Regions from separate parts of the Marinobacter sp. THAF197a genome, predicted to be linked through region 2. Evidence: predicted binding sites of a transcription regulator. Region 2 holds the regulator's gene; the other holds the start of a gene.
What was found. The regulator FliA, encoded in region 2, starts transcription of late flagellar genes. The targets are predictions, from matches to a motif close to CTAAAGTTTNNNNNNNNNNNGCCGNTAA.
Positions count from the first base shown of each region.

Region 1: FIV08_RS11450 (methyl-accepting chemotaxis protein) is a predicted target of FliA. The motif match lies at 1,763-1,790, and genes of this name have one in related genera.

Region 1 covers NZ_CP045324.1:2,454,266-2,466,572, reverse strand. Annotated here, with positions in the region: gene FIV08_RS11465 (DUF1631 domain-containing protein) at 1-118, shown strand, start outside; gene ampD (1,6-anhydro-N-acetylmuramyl-L-alanine amidase AmpD) at 215-835, shown strand; gene ampE (regulatory signaling modulator protein AmpE) at 836-1,723, shown strand; gene FIV08_RS11450 (methyl-accepting chemotaxis protein) at 1,839-3,869, shown strand; gene FIV08_RS11445 (cob(I)yrinic acid a,c-diamide adenosyltransferase) at 3,902-4,459, opposite strand; gene FIV08_RS11440 (ketopantoate reductase family protein) at 4,483-5,367, opposite strand; gene FIV08_RS11435 (valine--tRNA ligase) at 5,372-8,224, opposite strand; gene FIV08_RS11430 (DNA polymerase III subunit chi) at 8,564-9,073, opposite strand; gene FIV08_RS11425 (leucyl aminopeptidase) at 9,063-10,553, opposite strand; gene lptF (LPS export ABC transporter permease LptF) at 10,780-11,883, shown strand; gene lptG (LPS export ABC transporter permease LptG) at 11,876-12,307, shown strand, end outside.
Region 2 covers NZ_CP045324.1:1,449,324-1,461,630, reverse strand. Annotated here, with positions in the region: gene FIV08_RS06745 (DUF2802 domain-containing protein) at 1-355, opposite strand, end outside; gene FIV08_RS06740 (chemotaxis protein CheW) at 421-909, opposite strand; gene FIV08_RS06735 (chemotaxis protein CheW) at 1,063-1,782, opposite strand; gene FIV08_RS06730 (ParA family protein) at 1,775-2,572, opposite strand; gene motD (flagellar motor protein MotD) at 2,760-3,542, opposite strand; gene FIV08_RS06720 (flagellar motor protein) at 3,560-4,300, opposite strand; gene FIV08_RS06715 (protein-glutamate methylesterase/protein-glutamine glutaminase) at 4,300-5,460, opposite strand; gene FIV08_RS06710 (chemotaxis protein CheA) at 5,505-7,598, opposite strand; gene FIV08_RS06705 (protein phosphatase CheZ) at 7,619-8,404, opposite strand; gene cheY (chemotaxis response regulator CheY) at 8,425-8,808, opposite strand; gene FIV08_RS06695 (RNA polymerase sigma factor FliA) at 8,968-9,711, opposite strand; gene FIV08_RS06690 (MinD/ParA family protein) at 9,744-10,556, opposite strand; gene flhF (flagellar biosynthesis protein FlhF) at 10,627-11,943, opposite strand; gene flhA (flagellar biosynthesis protein FlhA) at 12,001-12,307, opposite strand, start outside.

The sequences.
Region 1 (12,307 bases), 1.0 Mb from region 2:
GGATGATCTGGCGGTGGCGCTGCAGGAAGGCGTTATTACGCTTCTCGACGACGGCCTGATTTTTGACCGGGCGCTGGAATCCATCATCGATAACCTCCGCCATAGTCGAAAGGATTGAAGGCGCGAATCCGCACCGTTCCATCCATAGCATCCACCGTCGCTTTGTGATTCAATCGATTGAACATCATAAAGCGACAGTGGATACGCCTTGCCAATCTCTGACCCTTTCAATCAAGACTGCAAGCATAACAACGACTCCCTCTCCAGCCAGGCTGAACAGTTAAGGCTGACCGGCCGTTACCCTGGCAGCCGATGGGTGCCCTCGCCGAATTTTGGCGCAAGGCCAGAGGGCTCTGCCATTTCCCTGCTGGTGGTTCACAACATCAGCCTGCCTCCCGGGCAATTCGGGGGAACGGAGATTGAAGACTTTTTCTGTAACCGGCTTGACCCAGCCGCCCATCCCTATTTTGAAACCATCGCCGCCATGCAGGTCTCCGCTCATGCCCTGGTACGTCGTGATGGTTCCGTTGTGCAGTTTGTCAGTTGTTTGGACCGGGCGTGGCATGCCGGCCGGTCCTGTTTCGACGGCCAGGAAGAGTGCAACGATTTCTCTATCGGTATCGAACTGGAGGGGGCAGACGATATTCCCTATACGCCCGAACAGTACCGGACACTCGCAGACTTGGCGCGGTTGACCATGATGGCCTGGCCCAAAATCAGCGCCGAGCGCATTACCGGCCACAGCGATATTGCGCCTGGCCGGAAGACTGACCCTGGTCCAGCGTTCGACTGGCGGTATTTTTCGCAGCTGTTGGCCCATGAGGAGATCGCCTGAATGGTGTTTGTCGTGTTTCTTTTGGCCTACCTTATTCGGCGTCAGCTGGATAGCCGGAACCGGCTTGATGGCGACGTGCTTTGGCGTGTCTGGTTTCACCGGGGCGCGAAAATCCAGGCCGGTAAGGAGGATGCCATTACCTCCGGGCTGATCTGGGTTCTGCTGCCCGGCCTGGCGTTGGTGGGCGTTGTGTGTCTGCTGGAATGGTATGGGTTCAGGCTGGCGGCCTATCCGCTGGAGCTGATCGTGCTAGTGTTGCTGATGGGAGCGCCGGGTTGGCGGCACCAGTTACGTGACTATTCGGAAGCCTGGAGCCGGGGCGACATGCAGGCTGCCTGGCGACATATCCAGAACCGGTTGCCACCGGAAGAGCGGGGCGCTGCGCTGTCACCAGAGGCCATGCATCTGTCGTTATCCAAGGCTCTGGTGATCGGGGTTTTCGAGCGGTTCTTCCTGGTGGTTTTCTGGTATGTGGTGGGTGGAATAGGTGCAGCCCTGGTTGCCCGTGGCCTGGTGGCGTTGTCTGAGCAATGGCCGCAGCAAGCGGCCCGCGCCCGATTCCGCACCCTGGCTAATCTGGCCAGCTGGATTCCTGCACGCCTGCTGTCCTGCACGCTGGGGCTGGCCGGTGATCTCGCGGGCTGGTCGAGGGAAGCGAAGAAAGTCCTGCCCGGTTTTGGAAGAAAAACCTCGGAAGTCCTCATGATTTCCGCAAACGGGTCGTTAACCGGTTATGCGCTTGATCCCGCCCAGTTCGCGCGGTTGCACCCGGACGAGTGGACAAGTTTTGGCGGGCGTAGCCTGGCGGCCATACGGGGATTGTTGAACCGAAGCATGCTGGTGTGGATCTGCGTTGCCGCATTGCTGGTCATTGCCGGGGTGGTCTGAGGAGTGTCATAAAACATTACAGAATAACACTTAAAGGTGATTAAGTTTTTCCGACCTTGGGCGATAATCAAACAAAGAATAAAGATTCAGTTATTAGAATCAGCGAGAGGGCACCGTGAAATATTTGATCAATCCAGCTGTTAGCCTGATGAATCGGCTGCCCATGGTCTACAAGTTCAGCCTAATCAGCATCTTGTTCCTGGGCCCAATCATTGTCCTGTCGTGGTTGGTTATTTCCAGCCTCAATCAATCCGTTCAAACCATGACCCGCGGTATCGAGGGTCTTGCCGATCTTCGCAAGGTAGACCAGCTATTGTCTGCGTCTATGGCTTATCGTGACTATCAGGCACCGGGTGTCCTGAAGGATGAAGACGAACTCCTGGGCAAGGCGGGTGCGGCGGCGGAGCAGATTGATGGCCTGTTTTCCGACCTTGTGGGGGACAACCGCTCGTTCGATTCCTCTGGCTCCTGGAAGGATCAGGTTCTGGCCCTGCAGGCGGAGTGGGAACAACTGAAGCAGGATGACAATTACCAGGGCAACATCGACCCTCAGTTCAAGTACTACCACGAGTTTGTCCAGAAGGTGCTGGCGCTGTTGCCGGCGACTATTGAAATTTCGGGGCTGGGACAGGATGCCTCCCGGGAGAATCTGTTGTTGCTTGGGCTGGTGCGCAATGCGCTGCCTGAGGCGAGGACGGTTGTTGGAAGGGCCCGATCTTACGGTATCTTTGCCCTGGTGGATGGCCAGGTGGGTTATAACCTGAGTGAAATTCTGAATGAAATCTATGACCAGCTGACCAACCGCAGTTCCCTGCTGTCGCCTGCCTTGTCGGTTGCGGTTGAGACCTCGCCCAAGCTGTCAGGCAGAGCCGGTGGCACTGTGACGCGGGTTGATGAAAGCCTGATGGCGCTGCGCGAGCAGCTGGACCTGAACATCATCACCCCGATGCGCCTGGAGCAGCCCTGGCAGGAATTTGATGCCACCGTCTCCAACCAGCTGGACTACTACGATTCACTCAATGACAGCATTTTCAATGTGGTTTCCGGCAACCTTGAACAGCGCCTGCAGCGGGAGACCGGTCAGCGCAGGTTGATTGTAGGTGCCCTGATCGGCGTGATGCTTCTGGTGGTGTACCTATACGTTGGCTTCTTTATGTCAGTGAGAACCGCCATCAACCGGTTCAGTGAGGCGGCTCGCAGCGTCGCCGCTGGTGACATGACGGCGCACATCCAGCTGAACAATCGTGATGAGCTGGGCGAGCTGACCACCGAATTCAATAACATGACAGACCGGATTGCCGAACTGATCCGCTCTGTCAGCGGGACCACGAATGATGTTGACAGTCAGGCGGTGAGGGTTAACGAGACTGCCGCAGCCAACAGTGAAGCGGTGGCCCGCCAGATGGAAGAGACCGGCCAGATCAACGAAGCCATGGGGCAGATGGTGGAGGCGGTCAACGAGGTGACTGAAAGTGCCCACCGGGTAGCGGACAGCGCCGGTAGTGCAGAGCGTGATACCGAGACGGGCCGACAGGTTGTGGCGGCTACCGTGCAAACCATTAACCGTCTTGCGGCAGAAATCGCCGGTGCGGTAGAGGTAATCAATCGGGTCAGTTCAGACAGCGACAACATCAGCCAGGTGTTGGTGGAGATCAAGGCCATCGCCGAGCAGACCAACCTGTTAGCGCTGAACGCTGCCATTGAAGCGGCCCGGGCCGGTGAACAGGGGCGCGGTTTTGCGGTGGTGGCTGATGAGGTGCGCTCACTGTCTCAGCGCACCCACAAATCGACCGAAGAGATTGAAGGCATGATCTCCCGCCTGCAGGGTGGCGTTAAGGAAGCGGTCTCGGCCATGACCTCCAGCCACGATGCCACGGAGCAAACGGTTCAGAAATCCGGTGAGGTGACAGAAGCGCTGGACCGCATTGCTTCGGGCATCTCTGAGATTGTGGATATGAGCCACCAGATTGCCCAGGCTGCAGAAGAGCAGTCTGCGGTGGCCAAGAACGTCAACGCCAACGTGGAGCGTATCGGCGAGTTGGGGCAGAGCACCGCTTCCAACGCCGAGGAGACGCTTGCGTCGTCCCGCCAGATGTCTGAGTTGACGGCATCGCTTCAGCGGCTGGTAGAGGCGTTCAAGGTATAAGGCAGGTGCCTTTGATCAGAAAAATCCGGCCCTCAGAGGCCGGATTTTTTTTGTTCCCAGAGAATTTCCTGGCTGCCATCCCGGCGGGCCAGCACGCGGGCAATGACAAACAGCAGGTCAGACAGCCGGTTCAGATAGTGGCGGGACGCAGTATTGATGGAATCTTCGTGGCCCAGCGCTACCACCACGCGCTCTGCGCGACGGCAAACGGCCCGGGCCAGATGGCATTGTGCGGCGGCAGGGCAACCTCCGGGCAGAATGAAGTTCTTCAATGGCGGCAAGTCGGCATTATGCTCATCCAGGGTCTGTTCCAGCCAATCAATGTGGTCGTCGCTGATGACCTTGCTGCCAGGAATTGCGAACTCGCCGCCAAGATCAAACAGGTGGTGCTGAATCCGCCGGAACGTCTCGATCAGGCCGTCACCGGCTGGTAGCGTTTCAATCAACACTCCGATGTGGCAGTTGAGTTCATCCGCCATGCCCATGGCTTCCACGCGCTGGGCATTCTTGGCGATGCGGTTGCCATCGGCCAGCCCGGTAGAGCCGTCGTCACCGGTGCGAGTGTAGATTTTCGACAGGCGGTTGCCCATGTGTTTGCTCCCTGAATAAGTGATCAGTTCAGTTGTTGTACCCGTTCGGTGAGCATTTGGTTCACCGGTGTTGCAATGCCGTGCAGTTGGCCAAGCCTGGCCAGGTAACCGTTGATGAAGTCGATTTCCGTGGGGCGACCTGCCAGCACATCCGCGCGCATGGAGGAGGTGTTGGTGGCGGTTCTGCGGGCGACCGCCTCAATGCTTTCGCGCAGGGCTTCCGGCGTGTGTTCCGGTTGCCCGACGGCAGCCAGCAGGTGGCTGATTTCCCTGCACAAGGGGGTAATCCACCGTTGGTAAAACGGTCGCTCCAGTATCTCGCCGTTGGGGCAATCCAGTACGGCGGTAAAGGCGTTGATGCCGGCATTGATTACCAGTTTCTGCCAGAGTCGGCCAAGTATGTCCTGTTCAGGGTGAACCTCAAGGCGGCTCTCGGCAAGCTGCTGCGCAACCCGGTTCACCAGGGGTTGCCCGGTAGGGTTTAAAGCACCTACCCAGGTAGCGCCGCAGCCCGCGTGAACGGTCAGGCCTTGCTCGGGCCGGTTGGCGCCTTCGGTGGTGGAGGCTGCCAGCACCGGGCGTTGCGGCCAGGTTGCGGCAACCTGCTGTTGGCTGCCCAGGCCGTTCTGGAACAACACAATGGGTGTCGAACTGGCAATAGAGGGCAGGGCAGCTTTGAGGGCTTCGAGGGTATCGCCGGCTTTGGTGGTCACCAACAACAATTCAGGTGACTGACCGCGCTGCAGCCAGGGAACAGTGACGCTGAAGGATTCGCCTACGAGGGGTTGAAAACGGTAGCGGGCGGGTTCGGGCGCCTGGCCCGGGCGGGGCACAAACGCTACCTGCCCGGCAGGTAGCGTTGCGGCCCAGAGCCGGCCCAGAGAGCCGGCGCCGAGGATGGCAATCATGGCCTTACATGGCCTCGATTTCAGCCCGTTGTGCGCTGAGCCGTTGCAGGCTGCCTTGCGCATCCTTCAGCTTCTCCTGCTCTTTCTCGACCACTTCAGCCGGGGCCTTGGCGGTAAACTTCTCGTTATTCAGCTTGCCTTCCAGGCGGCCGATTTCCTTGTTCAGGCGTTCCAGTTCCTTGTCCAGGCGCTTGAGTTCGGCATCCTTGTCAATCAGGCCGGCCATGGGCACCAGCACTTCCATTTCGCCCACCAGCTGGGTGGCGCTCATGGGGGCCTTGTCGCCTTCAAACCATTCCAGTTTCTCCAGCTTGGCCAGGGACATCAGGAATTGGCGGTTGTCGTTCAGGCGGCGTTCATCATCAGCATTGCCGCCTTTCAGCAGCACCGGAACCTGTTTGGCCGGGGAGATGTTCATCTCGCCACGGATGTTGCGTACGGCCACGATCACGCCCTTGAGCCATTCGATATCGGCGGCCACGGCGGCATCCTGCTTGCTGGTATCCGGCTGCGGGTACGGCTGCAGCATGATGCTGTCGCCCTGTTTGCCGGTCAGCGGGGCAATGCGCTGCCAGATTTCCTCGGTGATGAACGGCATCATCGGGTGTGCCAGGCGAAGTACAGCTTCCAGCACGCGAACCAGGGTGCGGCGGGTGCCGCGCTTGGCCTCGGCACTGGCGTTGTCGTCGCTCAGGGCCGGCTTGGACAGTTCCAGGTACCAGTCACAGTATTCGTTCCAGATGAACTCGTACAGGGCGTAGGCGGCCAGGTCGAAGCGGTACTGGTCCAGGTGGCGGATCACTTCCTGCTCGCAGTGCTGCAGCTGGCTGATGATCCAGCGGTCGGCCAGGGACAGCTCCACCGGCTCGTCGTTCACGCCGCAGTCTTCGCCTTCGGTGTTCATCAGTACGTAGCGGGCAGCGTTCCACAGTTTGTTACAGAAGTTGCGGTAGCCTTCCAGGCGCTTCATGTCCCAGTTGATGTCTCGGCCGGTGGTGGCCATGGCCGCCAGGGTAAAGCGCAGGGCGTCGGTGCCATGGGCCGCGATACCTTCCGGGAATTCTTTCTCGGTGCGCTTGCCGATTTTCTCGGCCAGCTTCGGCTGCATCAGGTTGCCGGTACGTTTTTCCAGCAGATCCGGCAGGCTAATGCCGTCGATCATATCCAGCGGGTCGATCACGTTGCCCTTGGACTTGGACATCTTGTCGCCGTGCTCGTCCCGGATCAGGCCGGTCACGTAAACGGTTTTAAAGGGTACCTGTGGGGTGCCGTCTTCGTTCTTCATGAAGTGCATGGTCATCATGATCATCCGGGCAACCCAGAAGAAGATGATGTCGAAACCGGTCACCAGCACGTCGGTGGGGTGGAAGGTTTTCAGGCGTTCGGTGATTTCCGGCCAGCCCAGGGTGCCGAAAGTCCACAGGGCGGAGCTAAACCAGGTGTCGAGTACATCGTCGTCCTGCTTGAGTTCCAGTGTGTCCGAAAGCTGGTGCTTGCTGCGCACCTCAGCCTCGCTCCGGCCTACGTAAATATTGCCGTCGGCGTCATACCAGGCCGGAATCCGGTGGCCCCACCAGAGCTGACGGGAGATACACCAGTCCTGGATGTCGCGCATCCAGGCGAAGTACATGTTTTCGTACTGTTTGGGCACGAACTGGATGCGGCCATCTTCCACCGCTTCAATAGCCGGTTTGGCCAGGGTCTTGGCATCGGCAAACCACTGGTCGGTCAGCATCGGTTCAATGATCAGGCCGGAGCGATCGCCGCGGGGCACGCTCAGTACGTGGTCTTCGATCTTCTCGACCAGGCCCGCCAGTTCCATGTCGGCGACAATCTGCTTGCGGGCCGCTTCCCGGCTGAGGCCGGCGTAGGCGGCCGGCAGGGCGCTGTTGATTTCGGAATTCTCGGTGCCGTCGGCATTGAAGACTTCGGCCACATCGCGGATGTTGGCATCCTGGGTCAGGACGTTGATCATTGGCAGGTTGTTGCGCTTGCCTACGGCGTAGTCGTTGAAGTCGTGGGCCGGGGTGATCTTCACGCAGCCGGAGCCTTTTTCCGGGTCCGCGTGGTGGTCGGCCACGATGGGGATGCGGCGGTTTACCAGCGGCAACAGTACGTGCTGGCCGATCAGGTGCTGGTAGCGTTCGTCGTCCGGGTGGACGGCCACGGCGGTGTCGCCCAGCATGGTTTCTGGGCGCGTGGTGGCCACGATCACGTAGTCTTTGCCGTCCTGGGTTTTCTGGCCATCCGCCAGTGGGTAGCGCAGGTGCCAGAAGTAGCCTTTTTCTTCCTTGTTCTCTACTTCAAGGTCGGAGATGGCGGTGTGCAGTTTCGGGTCCCAATTCACCAGCCGTTTGCCGCGGTACACCAGGCCTTCGTCGTACAGGCGGATAAACACTTCCTGCACGGCTTTGTAGAAGCCGTCGTCCATGGTGAAGCGTTCGTTGTCCCAGTCGACGGAGTTGCCGAGGCGGCGGATCTGGCGGGTGATGGTGCCGCCGGAGTGTTCTTTCCAGTCCCAGATGCGCTTGATGAATTCTTCCCGGCCCAGGTCGTGGCGGGTTTTGTCTTCTTCTGCGGCCAGTTTGCGCTCGACGACCATCTGGGTGGCGATGCCGGCGTGGTCGGTGCCGACGGTCCACAGTGCGTTACGGCCCTGCATGCGTTTGAAGCGGGTGAGGGTGTCCATGATGGTGTGCTGGAACGCATGGCCCATGTGCAGGCTGCCGGTCACGTTGGGTGGCGGGATGGCGATGCTGTAGGAGTCGCCTTCGCCGCTGGGGCGGAAATAGCCTTTGGATTCCCAGTTTTCGTACCACTGGCGCTCGATGTTTTCTGGCTGGTAGGTTTTTTCCATGGGATTATGCAGTGACCGTTTTGGTTGATTCACATAGGGAAATTTTGAATTGGCCGATTATACATGGTCGCTGTTGATGCGGCGAACCTCTGTGAAACCTAGCCTGCTGATTTGGTGCCGTGTGGGGTTGTGGGTAGGCTTTCCAAAAAACGCTCCTTGCGGCACATCCCTGTGGCGCTTCGCTTCGGCCATCCATGGCCTACGAGATTTTTGGAAAGCCTACCCCCAACCCCACAGATCTGACCTTGTGCTGTCCGCCCCTCAACTCTTTGCTTCCATTAGTTCCCAAATCTGCTTTTTGTCCGTGTTAGCCATGAGTGTATGGGGCTAAAAGAACAATTAACGCTTTCGCAAGTCGTGTACCCGCGCTTCAATCCCCATTGCCCGCAGTTGCTTGTAGTGTCCGCGAGCCTGGTTCAATACGGCCGGGTCGTTGTGGGCGACCAGGGCCAGGCGGCTATATTGAGTGGCATCGTCTGGCAGGTTGGCGGACAGGACGATGACGGTATCCCAGTCTACAGCGGCCGGTGGGTAGAGCAGGATGCCTACTGGGTCGGGGCAGGGGGTGGTTGGGTCTTGGGCGATGCTGTGGGGGATGAAGGCATCGGGGGCGTGGTTCCACAGCAGGTCGTCGAGGTCTTGGGCCTGGTCTTCGGTGTCGCAGAGGATGCATACGCGGTCGCCCTGCTGCCAGGCTTTGTCCACGAGTTTGGCGGCGTGGAGGTTGCGGGCGGCTGGGGTGTTCTGGGCGAGGATGTGGAACCAGTAGCGCTGGTTCTGGTCGTCCTGGCCGGAGGGGCCGGCAGCTGGGCTGCCGGGTTCCGGTGGGGTTGGCTGGTTATCCTGCATGGGTCATCAGGTAGTCGACAAGCAGGGGGACCGGGCGGCCGGTGGCGCCTTTGGCTTTGCCGGAGTTCCAGGCGGTGCCGGCGATATCCAGGTGTGCCCAGCGGTAGTCTTTGGCGAAGCGGCTGAGGAAGCAGGCGGCGGTGATGGTGCCGGCGGGGCGGCCACCGATGTTAGCCATGTCGGCAAAGTTGCTGTCGAGCTGGCTCTGGTATTCGTCCCACAGCGGCAGGCGCCAGGCGCGGTCGCCGGTGCGCTCGCCAGCGGCCAGCAGTTCGTGCGCCAGTTCGTCGTTATTGGACAGCAGGCCGGTGGCCTGGTTACCCAAAGCAATGATGCAGGCGCCGGTGAGGGTGGCCATGTCGACTACGGCTTCCGGGTCGAATTTTTTCACGTAGGTGAGGGCGTCGCACAGCACCAGGCGGCCTTCGGCGTCGGTGTTGAGGATTTCAACGGTCATGCCGCTCAGGGTGGTGACAATGTCGCCGGGGCGGGAGGCGCCGCCGTCCGGCATGTTTTCGGCAGCGGCGATTACGGCAACCACGTTGATCTTGGGTTTGGTTTCGGCCAGCACTTTCATGGTGCCGAATACGCTGGCGGAACCGCCCATGTCGTATTTCATTTCATCCATGCCTTCGCCGGGCTTGAGGCTGATGCCACCGGTGTCGAAGGTGATGCCTTTACCCACCAATACGTAGGGTTTGTCTTTGGCTTTGCCGCCACGGTATTCCATCACGATCAGGCGCGGGGGCTGTTTGGAGCCTTTGCCCACGGCCAGGATGGTGTTCATGCCCAGCTTTTCCATCTGCTTTTCATCAAGCACTTCGGTCTTGATGCAGTCGTATTCCTTGGCCATGTTCTTGGCCTGCTCGGCCAGCCAGACCGGATGGCAGATGTTGGGTGGGGTGTTGCCCAGATCTTTGGTGTAGTTCATGCCGCGCCCGGTCGCCAGGCCCTGGTTGAAGGCGTCTTTCAAGGCTTTGGCGGAACCGGAGGCCTGCACCACCACCTTTTTGAGTTTACGGGCAGCTGGCTTTTCACTCTTGAACTCGGTGAAGGTGTAGAGCTGGTCTTCCAGAATACGCCCGATCAGGTTCAGGCGGGCTTCTTCGGAGCTGACGGCGTCCTCGCCCTGCAGGCTGGTGTCGGCCAGGCAGATCAGTGCGCTTTTGGATGGGCCGTCTTTCAGGGCGCCCATCATGGCGATCAGTGCCTTGCGAAAGTTGGCTGGCGTGCGGTCGCTGTCTTTGCCGGTGCCGACCACAACCACACGCTGCCATGGTTGGTCGACCAGGGGCAGGGTGTTTACAGACGCGTTCTTGCCAGTCAGGTCGCCTGCTTTTTCAAGTTGCTTGATCAGCCCTCCCAGTGCTTCGTCTGCTGCTTTTGTGGTTTCCGGCCACTCGCCCTTCTCAGGCACCGCGATAACCAGGCAATCGGTTTTGGTGGCGGTGATGGCTTTGCTGCTCAGGCTGAAATTCATGGCAACTCCCGTTGTCAGGTTGTGCTTTGTTGAATGTGGTAGGCGTTATTCATCCGATGCCAATAGGATTGGGGCAAAAGCTCTATTAATCAAGCGGCAGGCTTGTATCGTTACGATGGCTTTATCGTATCAGGCTTATACTGTCATTCATCGCCAAGGTTACATAGAATACCCGCAGTTTCCGTTATCGACCATCTCACGCTTCGGCGCTGCCAGAGAGACTGATTTGAACATCGTTTTCCGTTACCTCATTCGCCAGATCATGGTCAGCATGGTTGCCGTTTCCGGCATCCTGTTGCTGGTGTTTATGAGTGGGCGCTTTATCAAGTACCTGGGCAATGCCGCAGAAGGCGAGATTCCCGCCGGCGTTCTGTTTTCCATCATGGCCTACCGCTTTCCGGGATTCCTGGAGCTGATTCTGCCTCTGGGGTTGTTTATCGGCATTCTGCTGGCTTACGGGCGGATGTACCTTGAAAGTGAAATGACGGTGTTGTTTGCCTGCGGTGTCAGCGACAGGCAGTTGCTGGCGAAGACCCTGATTGGCTGTTTACCGGTGATGCTGGTTGTGGCCAGCATGAGCCTTTATGTGTCGCCGTGGGGTATGAAGCAGGTGGAGGCTATCTTCAACGAAGCGCGCACCGCCACAGAGTTCGAGATGCTGGCGCCGGGGCGTTTCCAGGATTTTACATCCGGTAGCCGGGTCACCTATACCGAGGCTTTGAGCGATGACAAGCGACAGCTCCAGGGAGTGTTTATTGCTGAGTACGACCGAGATGGCCAAGGTGTAACCTTGATTACCGCCGAGTCTGGCTCTCAGCTGATTGACCAGGAAACCGGCAGTCGGTTTCTGATTCTGGAGAATGGCGGGCGTTTTCAGGGGCGGCCGGGTAACCTGGATTACAACGTTACCCGGTTTGAGGCTTATGGCCTGAAGGTGATGGGCGGTGAGGCAGGTAGCCGGGAACTGGAGGAAGGCATCAGCACGAAGGCGCTTTGGCAATCGGACGATCCGGAAGACCGAGCGCTGTTGCATTGGCGTTTTTCACTGCCATTGATTGTACCCATCGTGACCCTGCTGGCGGTTCGGTTGAGTCGGGTCAACCCCCGCCAGGGCCGTTTCTTCCATCTACTACCGGCGATGCTGGTTTATATCACCTACCTCGGGTTGCTGATCGTTGCGCGGGACGCCCTGGCGGATGGCAAGGTGCCGGAGTGGATAGGCATGTTATGGGTGCATGTGATTTTCCTGGCGCTCGGGCTTTGGTTGCAGTTTGGCCCAGCCTGGCTTTATAAGCGGCGCCTGGAAAAGGAGGCCCGTGCCCATGCGTAGAATTGATGGCTACGTCATGCGCACCGTGGGCGGTGCGATGTTCCTGGTAATGATGGTGGTGTTGTCACTGGACGTGATCTTCGCCTTTATTGCGGAACTGGACGATACCCGCAACGATTACCAGACCCTGCAGGCGCTCTGGTATGTATTTCTGACCTTGCCAAGGCGAATTTACGATTACCTGCCGCTGGGTGCTTTCATGGGGTGCCTGGTTGGGTTGGGTGCCATGGCCAGTTCTTCGGAGCTGACGGTTATCCGGGCTGCCGGTGTTTCCATTCGCCGGATTGTCTGGTCGGCGATGAAGCCGGCCCTGGTTGTTGTGGTGCTGGGGCTGGCCATCGGTGAATACGTTGCGCCGACCACGGAGCGCATGGCGCAGAGCGACAAAGCGGTGGCTCTGGGGGCGAGCAGGAATGTCGCGTCG
Region 2 (12,307 bases):
CGGCCTCGGGGCGGGATATTCCGCACGTATTCATAAGATCGTCGATATCTGCACCAAGATCAACCAGGCGCGCTGCTTCGTCGTAGGAAATTCTCAGTGGGTCGTTCTGGCGCATTTCATCCAGGGCGTTACGCAATTCGTGCAGTTGCCTTTCGCAGGCCACCAGGCGCTGGCCGACGCCCATGCTACCGCTGGTCGTAGCGTGCAATTCACGGCCCAGGGTGTCGCATCGCTGTTTTGTTGAAGCTCGCAATGCGCTGATCTGACGCCCGTGGATGACACCCTGAACCAGGACCAGGACAATCGCGACTGCAGTCAGGCCCCAGGGGAGCCAGGAAGGAATGGTATAACTCATGACAGACGTCTCCCTTGTGTGTCACCACGGAAGACGTCCATCGGGAGCGCTGGAAGGAGATGCCCTTACAGCGATGCGATTTCAGCCCACTCGTGGTCTGACAACATTTTGTCGAACTCGACGAGAATAATCAGCTCGCCATTCTTGTTGCACACGCCCTGGATAAACTTGGCACTTTCCTCGTTACCCACGTTCGGTGCGGTTTCAATTTCACTGGCCTTGAGATAGACCACTTCCGCCACTGAATCCACCAGAATACCCATGACCTGGCTGGAGGATTCCATCACTACAATCCGCGTGGCATCCGTCACTTCTGCGTCCGCCAGGCCGAAGCGCCGACGGGTGTCAATAACCGTAACCACGTTGCCCCGCAGGTTGATGATGCCCAGCACGTAATCCGGGGCACCCGGTACCGGAGCAATCTCGGTATACCGCAGTACTTCCTGGATCTGCATCACGTTGATGCCATAGGTCTCATCATCCAGGCGGAAGGTCACGTACTGCAGTACCTGATCATCCTGGGCCTGATTTACTTGTCCGCTCGGGGATGCCATAGCGCTCTCTCCTTCTCGGCTGCCCGGCGGGCAACCTGATCGTCAAAAATTCATCATCAGTGCCCAATACTATAGTTAAGGGCACAAACCGTGCCAGCCTTGCACGGTTTCTTTCAGTAACCAATTTGTACAGTTTCCGCCTGTGCGGTCACCTCAGCTCAGATCCAGATGGTGCTCCCGCTCGGCCCTCACCAACAGGTGAGCCATGGTTCTGACATCAATCAACGCGCACATGTGATCAATCACGGTTCCCGCCAGCCAGGGCCGCTTGCTCCGTGCGGTGCGCCAGCGCACCTCATCGGGCTTGAGGGTGAACGACTGGGCAACATCGTCACAGGCCAACCCCCAATCGCTGTCATCCAGACGGATCACAAACCGATAATTATCACGGGCACCGGCTGGAACCCGCCCCGCCATAATCCACTCGGCGGTGTCTACCACCCGCAGGTTATGATCCCGGTCCGGGCGAATACCCATATACCAACGGGGGCTGCCGGGAATTGGCCGGATTTCCTCTTCAATTCGATGAATGGCTCCAAGCAGCACCAGAGGCACCGCGAGCTGCAGCCCCGCCACGGTAAAAATCAGGCACTCAAACGGCCCATGGGACCAATCTGGCCGGGTTGGCGGCTCGGGCGGCGCCTTCTCGATAACCGGGGCAGGCTCCGATTTTACTATCTCGGCAGGTTTTACTATCTCCGCCGGTTTTTCCCGGACTCTGGTTCTGGCTTCGTTCTTCGGTTCCGGTGCCGGCTGAACCTGTTCAGGCTCTTGCACCTGGGCGCTGCTGGTTGCCGTATGCAGAAGTTCGTCGAGGTAGCTGGCGATCGCCGCATCGGGCGTGGCCAGCTGTGCCATTTTTTTGTCAGCCATGCCGCCGCTCCTTCGCGGTAGCGGTTAACGCCAGAACATCGTCAAGCAGATGCCGGTAGGCTCGAACGCCATGGGTGTCTGCATCCAGTGCCGATGGAATAACACCGGCCTGGCTGGCATCCCGGAACTTGGTGTCCACCGGAATGGCAAAACGCCAGAGCTTGTCGCCGTAGGTTTTACGCAACAGATTCAGGCTCTTCACTGAGGCCTGGGTACGGCGATCATAGAGCGTGGGCACAATGGTGTACGCCAATTCGTTCTTCTGGGAACGCATGATCATTTGCAGGGTGTGCAGCATGCGCTCCAGGCCCTTGATCGCCAGAAACTCGGTCTGTACCGGAATGATCAGATGCTGGGCCGCCGCCAGGGCATTGACCATCAGCACGCCCAACGACGGGGTGTTGTCCAGAATCACGTAATCAAAGTCATCCCAGAGTTGCGCCAGGGCCCGGGAAACAATCAACCCCATCCCCTCCACGCCAATCATCCGACGCTCAAGGGTGGCCAGGGCTGTGCTGGCCGGCAGCAACGACAGATTCGGACAACTGGTCTCGGTAATCAGCTGGGCAGGCAGGCCTTCCGGCACCTTGCCCTGGTGCTGGAACAGATCGAATACGCTGTGCGCCAGCGAATCGGGGTCATACCCGAACCAGCTGGTCAGAGAGCCATGGGGGTCAAGGTCGACCACCAGCACGCGTTTGCCGCGTTCGGCCAACAACCCGCCCAGGGCTACCACCGAGGTTGTCTTACCTACACCACCTTTTTGATTGGCTACAGCCCAGATTCGCACTCTTGTTACTCCAGTTTGGCTATGCCCGACAGAAATACCGGCCGCTACTGACCATATCGGCACGCGGACCCGAAACTTGACTGTCCGCTGTCCGTTTTACGCGGCAAGCCTTTGCCGATCCGGATGATAAAAAGACTGTAATACAGGAAGCGTGCCAGTTCGGCCATACGCATCTGCCACCGACAGATCAGCGAACGGCACCACGAATACTGGCGTCTCGGGAAATCAGAAGTACAACCCGGCGATTACGCCGCCGCCCTTCCTCGGTATCGTTTCTCGCCACCGGCTGGTACTGGCCGTAACCAACCGCGGCCAGGCGTTCGGGTTCTACACCTTCCATCATCAACATACGAGCCACGGCCGATGCCCTGGCGCTGGAAAGCTCCCAGTTGGATGGAAACCGGCTGGTTCTTATTGGCTGGTTATCGGTAAACCCTTCCACCTTGACCGCGTTATCGCGGTTGCGAAGCACTGTCGCGATCTTTTCGATGACCTGGAACGCATCGTAGTGAGGTTCGGCGTCGCCACTACTGAACAGCATGCTGTTTGGCAGGTTTAGCTCCAGCCAGTGTTCATTGGTTTCCAGGCTGACCACGCCCTGACTGATCAGTTCATCAAACTCCATAGTCAGTTGATCTGCCATGGTTCTGAGGGCTTGTGTGCGGCTCTCGGCATCCAGTTGAGGATTGCGAGGGGCTTCGGTGACTGGCGGGGGAATGACGTCTTCTGGTGAACTGGTCCGTACCCGCAGTGGCTGGTCGCCCACCTGGACCGGCTGCACCGAGCGCTGGGGTGCGTTAAACACGCCTGTCAGGGTTTCGGACAGAACTTTGTATTTGCCCTCGTTAACCGAAGACACCGAGTACATGACGACAAAAAAAGCGAACAGAAGCGTGATGAAATCCGCGTAGGAAATCAGCCAACGCTCTTTGTTGTGCAGGTCATCCTGGGGTTGTCTGCGCCGACGCATAGGCTATTCCGTCCTGATTACTGCAGGAAGCCCCGCAGCCTCAGTTCAATGGATTTCGGGTTCTCACCCTCAGCGATGGCGATGATGCCATCGATCATCATGTCTTCGTAGCGGGTACGTTCCTTGACGATACTTCGCAACTTGTTGGCGACAGGGAAAAACAGCAGATTAGCCAGGGCCACGCCGTAGATGGTGGCTACGAACGCGGTGGCAATGCCGCTGCCCAGGGACTGCGGGTCTTCAAGGTTGGTCATTACCTGTATCAGGCCCATGACCGCCCCGATGATACCGATCGTCGGCGAATAACCACCCATGGCTTCGTAGATACGCGCCGCCTCAAGATCCCGCTGTTCACGGGATTCCAGATCCACTTCCATAATGCTGCGGATGGCTTCCGGCTCAGCGCCGTCAACCAGCAACTGCAGCCCTTTGCGGGCAAATTTCTCCGGCTCTCGCTCTGCCAGACCCTCAAGGCCCAGCAAACCCTGCTTACGAGCCTTGACGCTCCAATCGATGACCTTGCCAATACCATCTTCCAGGCTGATGTAGGGCGGCACAAACACCCAGCGAATCTGCGCCATGGCACGCTTGAGCATCGGCCAGGAGGTTTGCAGAATGGTGGCCGCCAGTGTGCCCCCAACCACGATCAGCCCGGCAGGCCCATTGAACAGGGAGCCGACGGCACCACCTTCGAGCAGATTGCCACCCAGGATGGCTACAAAGGCAAGGATGATGCCCAGCAGGCTCAGAATATCCATCAGCTCACGCCTTCAACCAGCCGGGGGCCCACTTCATCAAGCGGCAGGATTTCGTCACTCAATCCGGCCTTGGCGACGGCCATGGGCATGCCGTAGATCACCGAGGATTTCTCGTCCTGGGACCAGACCACCGAACCGGACTGCTTCATCATCCGGCAGCCTTCCTTACCGTCTGCTCCCATTCCCGTCAGGATGACGCCCAGGGTTTTTCCCGGGAAGCTGCGGGCAAGAGAACCGAAAGTGACATCCACACAGGGTTTGTAGTTCAGCCGTTCGTCACCCGGCAGGATCCTGACTCTCGCCTGACCGCCACGATTTTCGATCATCATTTGCTTGCCGCCGGGCGCCAACAGGGCATGACCAGGCTTCAGGATATCGCCATCCTCTGCCTGCTTGACCTGAATACGGCAAAGTTTGTTCAGGCGCTCGGCAAAAGCCGGGGTAAAACTGGCAGGCATGTGCTGCACCAGCACAATGGGAGCCGGGAACGACGCCGGCAGTGCGGTCAAGACCTTCTGCAGCGCCACCGGTCCTCCTGTGGAAGTGCCAATTGCAACCACGCTGTAGTGTCTTGGTGCGGCTTTTCGGGAGGGCCGCCTTGGCGTTTCCGGCTCGCGGGTCGGCTCTGGCTGGACCGGGGCTGAGCGGTCGCGGGTTACCGGTCTGGCGGGCCGCTCTGGAGGCTGCGGGGCAGCCGGGCGCGAAACCCCGGGACGCGGCGCTGCCGGGCGCGCAACCGGAGCCGCAGAACGACCGCTGGGCTTGCTGCCGGCCACGTCAAGAATCCGATCGATGAGGATTTTCTGAAGTTGGCTGGTATCCCGGGCAATTTCCTCGAAGTTCTTGGGCAGGAAGTCCACTGCCCCGGCTTCAAGGGCATCCAGAGTAACCCGCGCGCCCTCATACGTCAGAGAGGAGAACATCAATACCGGGGTCGGGTGCTTTTTCATGATTTCACGAACCGCCGAAATGCCATCCATCACAGGCATTTCGTAGTCCATGGTAATCACATCAGGGCGCAGCTTTTCGGCCAGCTCCACCCCTTCACGGCCATTGGTTGCCGCACCAACAACCTCGATCTGCCCCGAGGCCGTGAGGATTTCCGTCAGCCGTTTGCGAAAGAACCCTGAATCATCAACGACCAGGACAGAAACTGTCATCCATTTCTCCTAAACAATCCTGCATGTTGTCTGCCCTGGCACCGCTAACCGTAATGTTGAAGAAGGCTGGGTACGTCAATAATCAGGGCAATGCGGCCGTCACCGGTGATGGTGGCCCCGGCCATACCGGGCGTACCCTGTAACGCCCGCCCCAGCGGCTTGATCACCACCTCTTCCTGGCCGATCAGCTGGTCCACCACGAACCCGACCTGCTTTGTACCCATGGCCACAATCACCACATGGGCGTTTTCCGGCTCTTTCTGGCCAGCCGCGCCATGTACCAGCCAGCGCTTGATGTGGAACAGCGGGAATACCTTGTCACGAACCACGATGCATTCCCGGCCATCGACGATGTTCGTTTTCGACAGATCCAGATGGAAAATTTCAACCACGTTCACCAGGGGCAAGGCGAAGGACTGATCGCCCAGCATGATCATCAGCGTAGGCATGATCGCCAGGGTGAGCGGCACCTTGATAATAATGCTGGTGCCCTTGCCCTGTTCAGACACGATGTTGATCTGGCCGTTAAGTTGGCCGATCTTGGTCTTCACCACGTCCATGCCCACGCCCCGGCCAGACACATCGGATATCTGTTCCTTGGTCGAGAAACCAGCGGCAAAAATCAGGTTAAAACACTCGTTATCGGTCAGTCGATCTGCGGCATCCTGGTCGTACAGCCCCTTCTCCACCGCTTTTCGGCGCAGAACATCAGGGTTCATACCCGCGCCATCGTCAGAGATGGAAAGCAGGATATGATCCCCCTCCTGTTCCGCTGACAGGGTAACGGTGCCAGCACGGGGCTTACCGGCCTTTTCCCGCACCTCTGGCATTTCAATGCCATGATCAACGGAGTTTCTTACCAGGTGAACCAGCGGGTCGGACAGCGCTTCGACCAGGTTCTTGTCCAGGTCGGTTTCTTCCCCGTGCATCACCAGGTTGATTTCTTTCTTCAGCCCTCGGGCCAGGTCTCGTACCACCCGTGGGAAGCGCCCAAATACCTTTTTGATCGGTTGCATGCGAGTCTGCATGACCGCCGCCTGCAAATCGGTGGTCACCACGTCGAGGTTGGCGACCGCCTTGTGCATATGTTCATCTTCGCTCTCGGAGCCCAGACGCTGCAGGCGATTACGGACCAGCACCAGCTCACCCACCATATTCATGATGTCGTCAAGGCGCTTGGTATCCACCCGCACGGTGGTCTCGGCTGCGGGCGCCGCATCTCTTGCCGGGGCGGCGGGGGCTGCCGGTTTGGCTTCCTGCTTGGCGGGTTCCGGTTGTTTTGGCTCCGGCTTCTTTGGCTCAGGCTTGGCCGCAGGCTCAGGTTTGGTCTCCGCTGCGGGGGCTGCACCAGGGCTCTTGCCTTTGCCGTGCAGCTCATCCAGCAGGTTTTCAAACTCGTCATCGGTGATCAGATCATCACCAGTGGATGATTTTGCCGGTTCTTCTGGTTCCGGCTCCGGCGGGGTGTCGTTATCAACAACCGGGGGGCCGGCAAACTGGCCTTTGCCATGCAACTGGTCCAGCAGGGCTTCAAATTCGTCGTCGGTGATCTCGTCGCCGTCTGACCCGGCGTCATTGGCAGAGGTGTTTTCCGGTGCGGCCGCCGGCTGTTGCTCCGCACCTTTTTCATCGGCCAGGGCATCCAGCAGTTGCTCAAACTCTTCGTCGGTAATATCACCGGAATCATTGCCGGCACCCACGGCAGGTTCGGGTTCTGGCGTTGGCGTTGCCGGCGCTGCCGTGTCGCCTTCCGGCTTGGCAAGTTCATCCAGCGCGGCGATCAATTCGTCCGGAGCCGGCGTCGGCTCTTCACGGTTACGAACCTGATCAAACATGGCGTTGACGTGGTCCAGGGCTTCCAGCACCACGTCCATCAATTCGGAGGTAACCTTGCGCTTGTGGTTGCGAAGGATATCGAACACATTTTCCGCAGAGTGACAGCAGTTGACCAGCGCTTCGAGCTGCAGGAACCCGGCACCGCCCTTGACCGTGTGGAAACCACGGAAGATGGCGTTGAGCAGGTTGCTGTCATCCGGATGCTGCTCAAGATCTACCAGCTGCTCGGACAGCTTTTCGAGAATCTCGCCGGCCTCAACCAGGAAGTCCTGCAGGATCTCTTCGTCGGCATCAAACGCCATGCGTCACCCTCTATAATCGTTCAGAAACCGAGACTGGATAACAGGTCATCAACGTCGTCCTGCCCCGAAACTACATCATCACGCTCCTCAGCCTTGATCTGAGGCCCTACCCCTTTTTCGGCCGATTCTTCTTTTTCTTCAATCTGGTGCACGGTGCCGGTGAGCTGGTCCACGTGGCTGGCCATCACCACCAGGCCAAGCAGGTTCTCTTCGACTTCTTTCACAAGGGCCGTGACTTTCTGGATAACCTGCCCGGTAAGATCCTGGAAGTCCTGGGCCAGAAGGATTTCAGACAGATTGCTGTACAGGGTATCGGAATCTGTGGCCAGGCCCGCAAAGAAGCGATCAATGCGGCCGTACAGTTCCCGGAATTCTGCCGGCTCCATTTCCCGACGGCGCAACCGCTGCCATTCGTCTCGCAGGGCGGTCGCTTCGTCGCGCATGGTGTGCGCCACCGGCATGCTTTCTTCGACCAGGTCCATGGTGCGATTGGCCGCCTGGCTGGTCATCTGGACAACGTAGGCCAGCCGATCCGAGGCATCGGACATCTTGGACAAGGCTTCTTTCTGCTCGGCACTGCGGGCGTCTATCTGAAAATTCCGGATAGCCTCGTGCAGGCTCCGGGTCAACCGCCCCACTTCCCGATAGAGGCTCTGGTCGCGAACTTCACTTAGCTCGTTGATCACCGACATTGCCCGGGCGTAGTTACCGGAACTGATACATTCGGCCAACTCCGAACTCTGCTGCTGGAGCTTTTCGGTTACCTCCGGGTCGAGGCCCTGATGGTTCTCGTTCTTGTCAGTCATGACAGCCATCCGACCTCTGGTTACTGGATTCGCTCGAAGATCTTCTCAATCTTTTCCTTGAGAACGGCAGCGGTAAAGGGTTTGACGACGTACCCGTTAACGCCGGCCTGGGCCGCCGCCACAATCTGGTCACGCTTGGCCTCCGCAGTTACCATCAGCACCGGCAGGTTCTTCAGGTTCTCGTCTGCCCGCACCGCCTTGAGCAGATCAAAACCCGACATGCCTGGCATGTTCCAGTCGGTCACCAGGAAGTCGTACTTGCCGCTCCTGAGCATGGGCAAGGCAGTGTTGCCATCGTCCGCTTCATCCGTATTGGTGAAGCCAAGATCGCGCAGCAGATTCTTGATGATTCGCCGCATTGTGGAAAAGTCATCCACAATGAGAATTTTCATGTTTTTGTCCAATGGGACCTCCAGTCAGTAACACCCGGATTTCATTAAGCCTTTTGAAAGTCTAGCAGGCCGCTGCTTTAACCGCTTATTGTGTGTTGTTTGGCCGCGTTGTAAAGCGCCGGTTACCAAAATCTACACAGTTACGCGCCGCGCGGTCAGCGCCGGCCCGGTTTATTCTGGCTCGTCTTCCCGCCAATCGGACAACCGTCCCCTGAGACGAAGGGCCGCCTGGCTATGAATCTGGCTGACCCGGCTCTCGCTGACGCCAAGCACCGCGCCAATTTCCTTCAGGTTGAGCTCTTCCTGGTAGTAGAGGCTCAACACCAGCTTTTCTCGCTCAGGAAGCTCCTCAATTGCCTCTGCCAGGCTTTTCTGGAATGCATTTGATGCAATGCCATCCAGGGGATTATCGCTGGCCTCTGTTTCTTCTATCGGCAGCTCCCCGGATTCATTGAGCTCATCAAGGCTAAAAAGTCGGCCACTGTTGGCGTCTGCCAGGGAGGCATGATATTCCGACAGGTCAATGCCCAGCTCTTCGGCAACATCAACATCCTGGGCCTCGCGCCCGGTGCGGTCTTCAACCGTCTTGATGGCTGCCGCGATACGGCGGGCATTGCGGTGAACGGAGCGGGGAACCCAGTCGCCCTTGCGGATTTCATCCACCATGGCACCGCGGATACGAATACCTGCGTAGGTTTCAAAGGTGGCACCCTTGCCGGTGGAATAGCGTTGCGCAGCTTCCAGCAGGCCGATCATGCCCGCCTGCATAAGATCTTCAAGCTGAACCGAGGCCGGCAAACGGGCCATCAAGTGTAGGGCGATTTTCTTGACCAGCGGCGCATGCTCCTCAATCAGCTGAGAGGGACCTTTTGCGCCAGCCTGATGGTAGATTCCCAGGTTTTTCGCCAATGTCATGTATCCGGTTTTCTTATAGGACTGGATTCAGATCAGACTTCGACGAGCCGCTCCACGAAAAACTCCAGATGCCCTCTTGGCGATGATGGCAGCGGCCAGCTGTCCACTTTCTCTGCCAGGGCACGGATCGCCAGCGACGCCTTGGCCCGTGGATAGGCATCCAGAACGGCCCGCTGCCGCTGAACGGCTTTTTTGACGGCTTCGTCGTAAGGCACGATACCTACATATTGTAGTGCTACATCAAGGAAACGCTCGGTGACACGGGTCAGTTTTTCATACAGATGCCGACCTTCCTGCTCATTTCGCACCTGATTCGCCAGAATACGGAAACGGTTGGTACCGTAGTCGCGATTCATCAGCTTGATCAGGGCATAGGCGTCGGTAATCGAGGTAGGCTCATCGCACACCACCAGCAGCAATTCCTGGGAGGCCCGCAGGAAACTGACGACGGACTCGGAAATACCGGCTGCGGTGTCAACAATCAGCACATCAATCTGGTCACCCAGCTCGCTGAAGGCGTTGATCAGCCCCGCATGTTCCATCGGGCTCAACTGGGTCATACGCTGGGTGCCGGACGATGCGGGAACAATCTTGATACCACCCGGGCCGTTGACCAGAACGTCCTTGAGGTCGCACTCGCCACTGAGCACATCCTGCAGATTGCGATTGGCGGTAATGCCCAACAGCACGTCGATATTGGCAAGGCCAAGGTCCGCATCCAGCAACACCACCCGCCGGCCTTTCTGGGCCAGCGCGATACCGAGGTTGACGGACACATTACTCTTGCCGACACCGCCCTTGCCGCCGGTAACCGCAATCACCTGAACCGGATGTGGTCTGCTCATACTGTTATCAGTCTCTTACTGCGTTCTTGTGTGGGCACAAACGGCAGCGCACCGGCTGTACCACCGGGCCTCAGGCCCCTTCTGCAACGGCCTGGCCGTGCTGCATTGTTTTCAGGCGTTCTACGCCCAACCGCACCAGAGGAATGGCCTCGGCCCAGTGCAGGTCTTCGGGAATCTTCTGGCCATCGGTATACCACGCCACTGGCAGGCCGGTTTCCATGACAAAGCCCAAAGACTCACCCAGTGTCAGCGCTTCGTCAATCTTGGTCATGACGCAGCCTGCAAGGTTTGCCATCTTATAGCAATGCCACACGGATTTCATGATGCGCGGCTGGCTGGTGGCAGACACGACCAGATGGGTACGGATATTGTGATCGCTCCGGGCCAACTCCGCCAGCTGTTCCTGATAACCGCGATCCGAGCTGGTCAGCCCGGCGGTATCAATCAGAACCAGGTGCCGATCTGACAATTCGTCCAGAATGTCATCCAGGGAATGACTCTCGTCCACAACCCGGACCGGCACATTGAGAATACGGCCAAACACGAATAGCTGTTCATGGGCTGCCACCCGGTAGCGATCGGTGGTGACCAACGCCAGGGAATCCGGCCCATGCTCCAGTACATATTGGGCTGCCAGCTTGCCAATGGTGGTGGTCTTCCCAGACCCGGTTGGCCCCACCAGCGCATAGACGCCGCCGGCCTCAAGCCAGTCTTCCCGAGCGGTACGTACGCCGGTGGCCAGCATCTTCAGGGATTGCTTCCAACCGTCTTCCAACCTGCCGGCACGATGCTGACGGGACAGAGAGGTTGCCAGCTCCGCGCCCAGACCAAATTCCTGCAGCCGCTCGGCAAGCCTCTGCTGAACTGCATTGGATGCCGCGACTGCAGGCTTCTCGGGTACCGAGGTACGGCCGCTGACCATCTCTCTCAGGGAGTTGATTTCCGCTCTCATGCTCGCCAACTCATCCGAGTAGCCCGCCGCTGGCCGGCCACCTGCATTGCCCACCGAGGTCGACCCCCCGGCCAACTCACCTGACCAGTCGGCAGCCGGCCGATCGTCAGCCGGTGCACGATCATATTCCGCGCCGACACCCGCCCGCTTCTCCCGCACTTCGCGAATGCGACTGCGTGATCGGTTCAACTCTTCTTCCAGCCGACGATGCTGGTCTGCCTGCAGCTCCGCCAGGCGCGAGCCGTTGGTGGCCTGTGCCGCTTTCTCGCCAAGGCGCTGGCGTGCCATATTTTCGTCATAGTCCAGGGCCGTCACAATTTCGACGCCTCCGTCCACCCGGCGATTGGACAAAATAACGGCATCCGGTCCCATCTCATGACTGACCTGTTTCAGGGCTTCGGCCATGGTCTTTGCAAAAAACCGTTGTACTTTCATAGCGCTTCATCCTCCACCGGCGTGCCCGAATCGGGTGTTCGCCTTGCCCTGCCGGCCTTACTGACCAACAGAGGCGACTATCGTGATCTGTTTGTTATCCGGAATTTCCTGGTACGAGAGCACATGCAAACGCTCTACCCCATAACTGGCAAACTTTGCCAGCACTGGCCGCAAGGGCCCGGAAACCAGAAGAATCGCCGGCTTGCCCAGCATTTCCTGGCGCTGAACACTGTCCTGAAGGGACCGCTGCAGCTTTTCCACCATATTGGGCTCAAGCACCAGGCCAATATCGTCCTGTCCGCCGGATTGTTGACTCTGTTGTACTGACTTAAGCAACAACTGTTCCAGGTCTGGATCCAGAGTG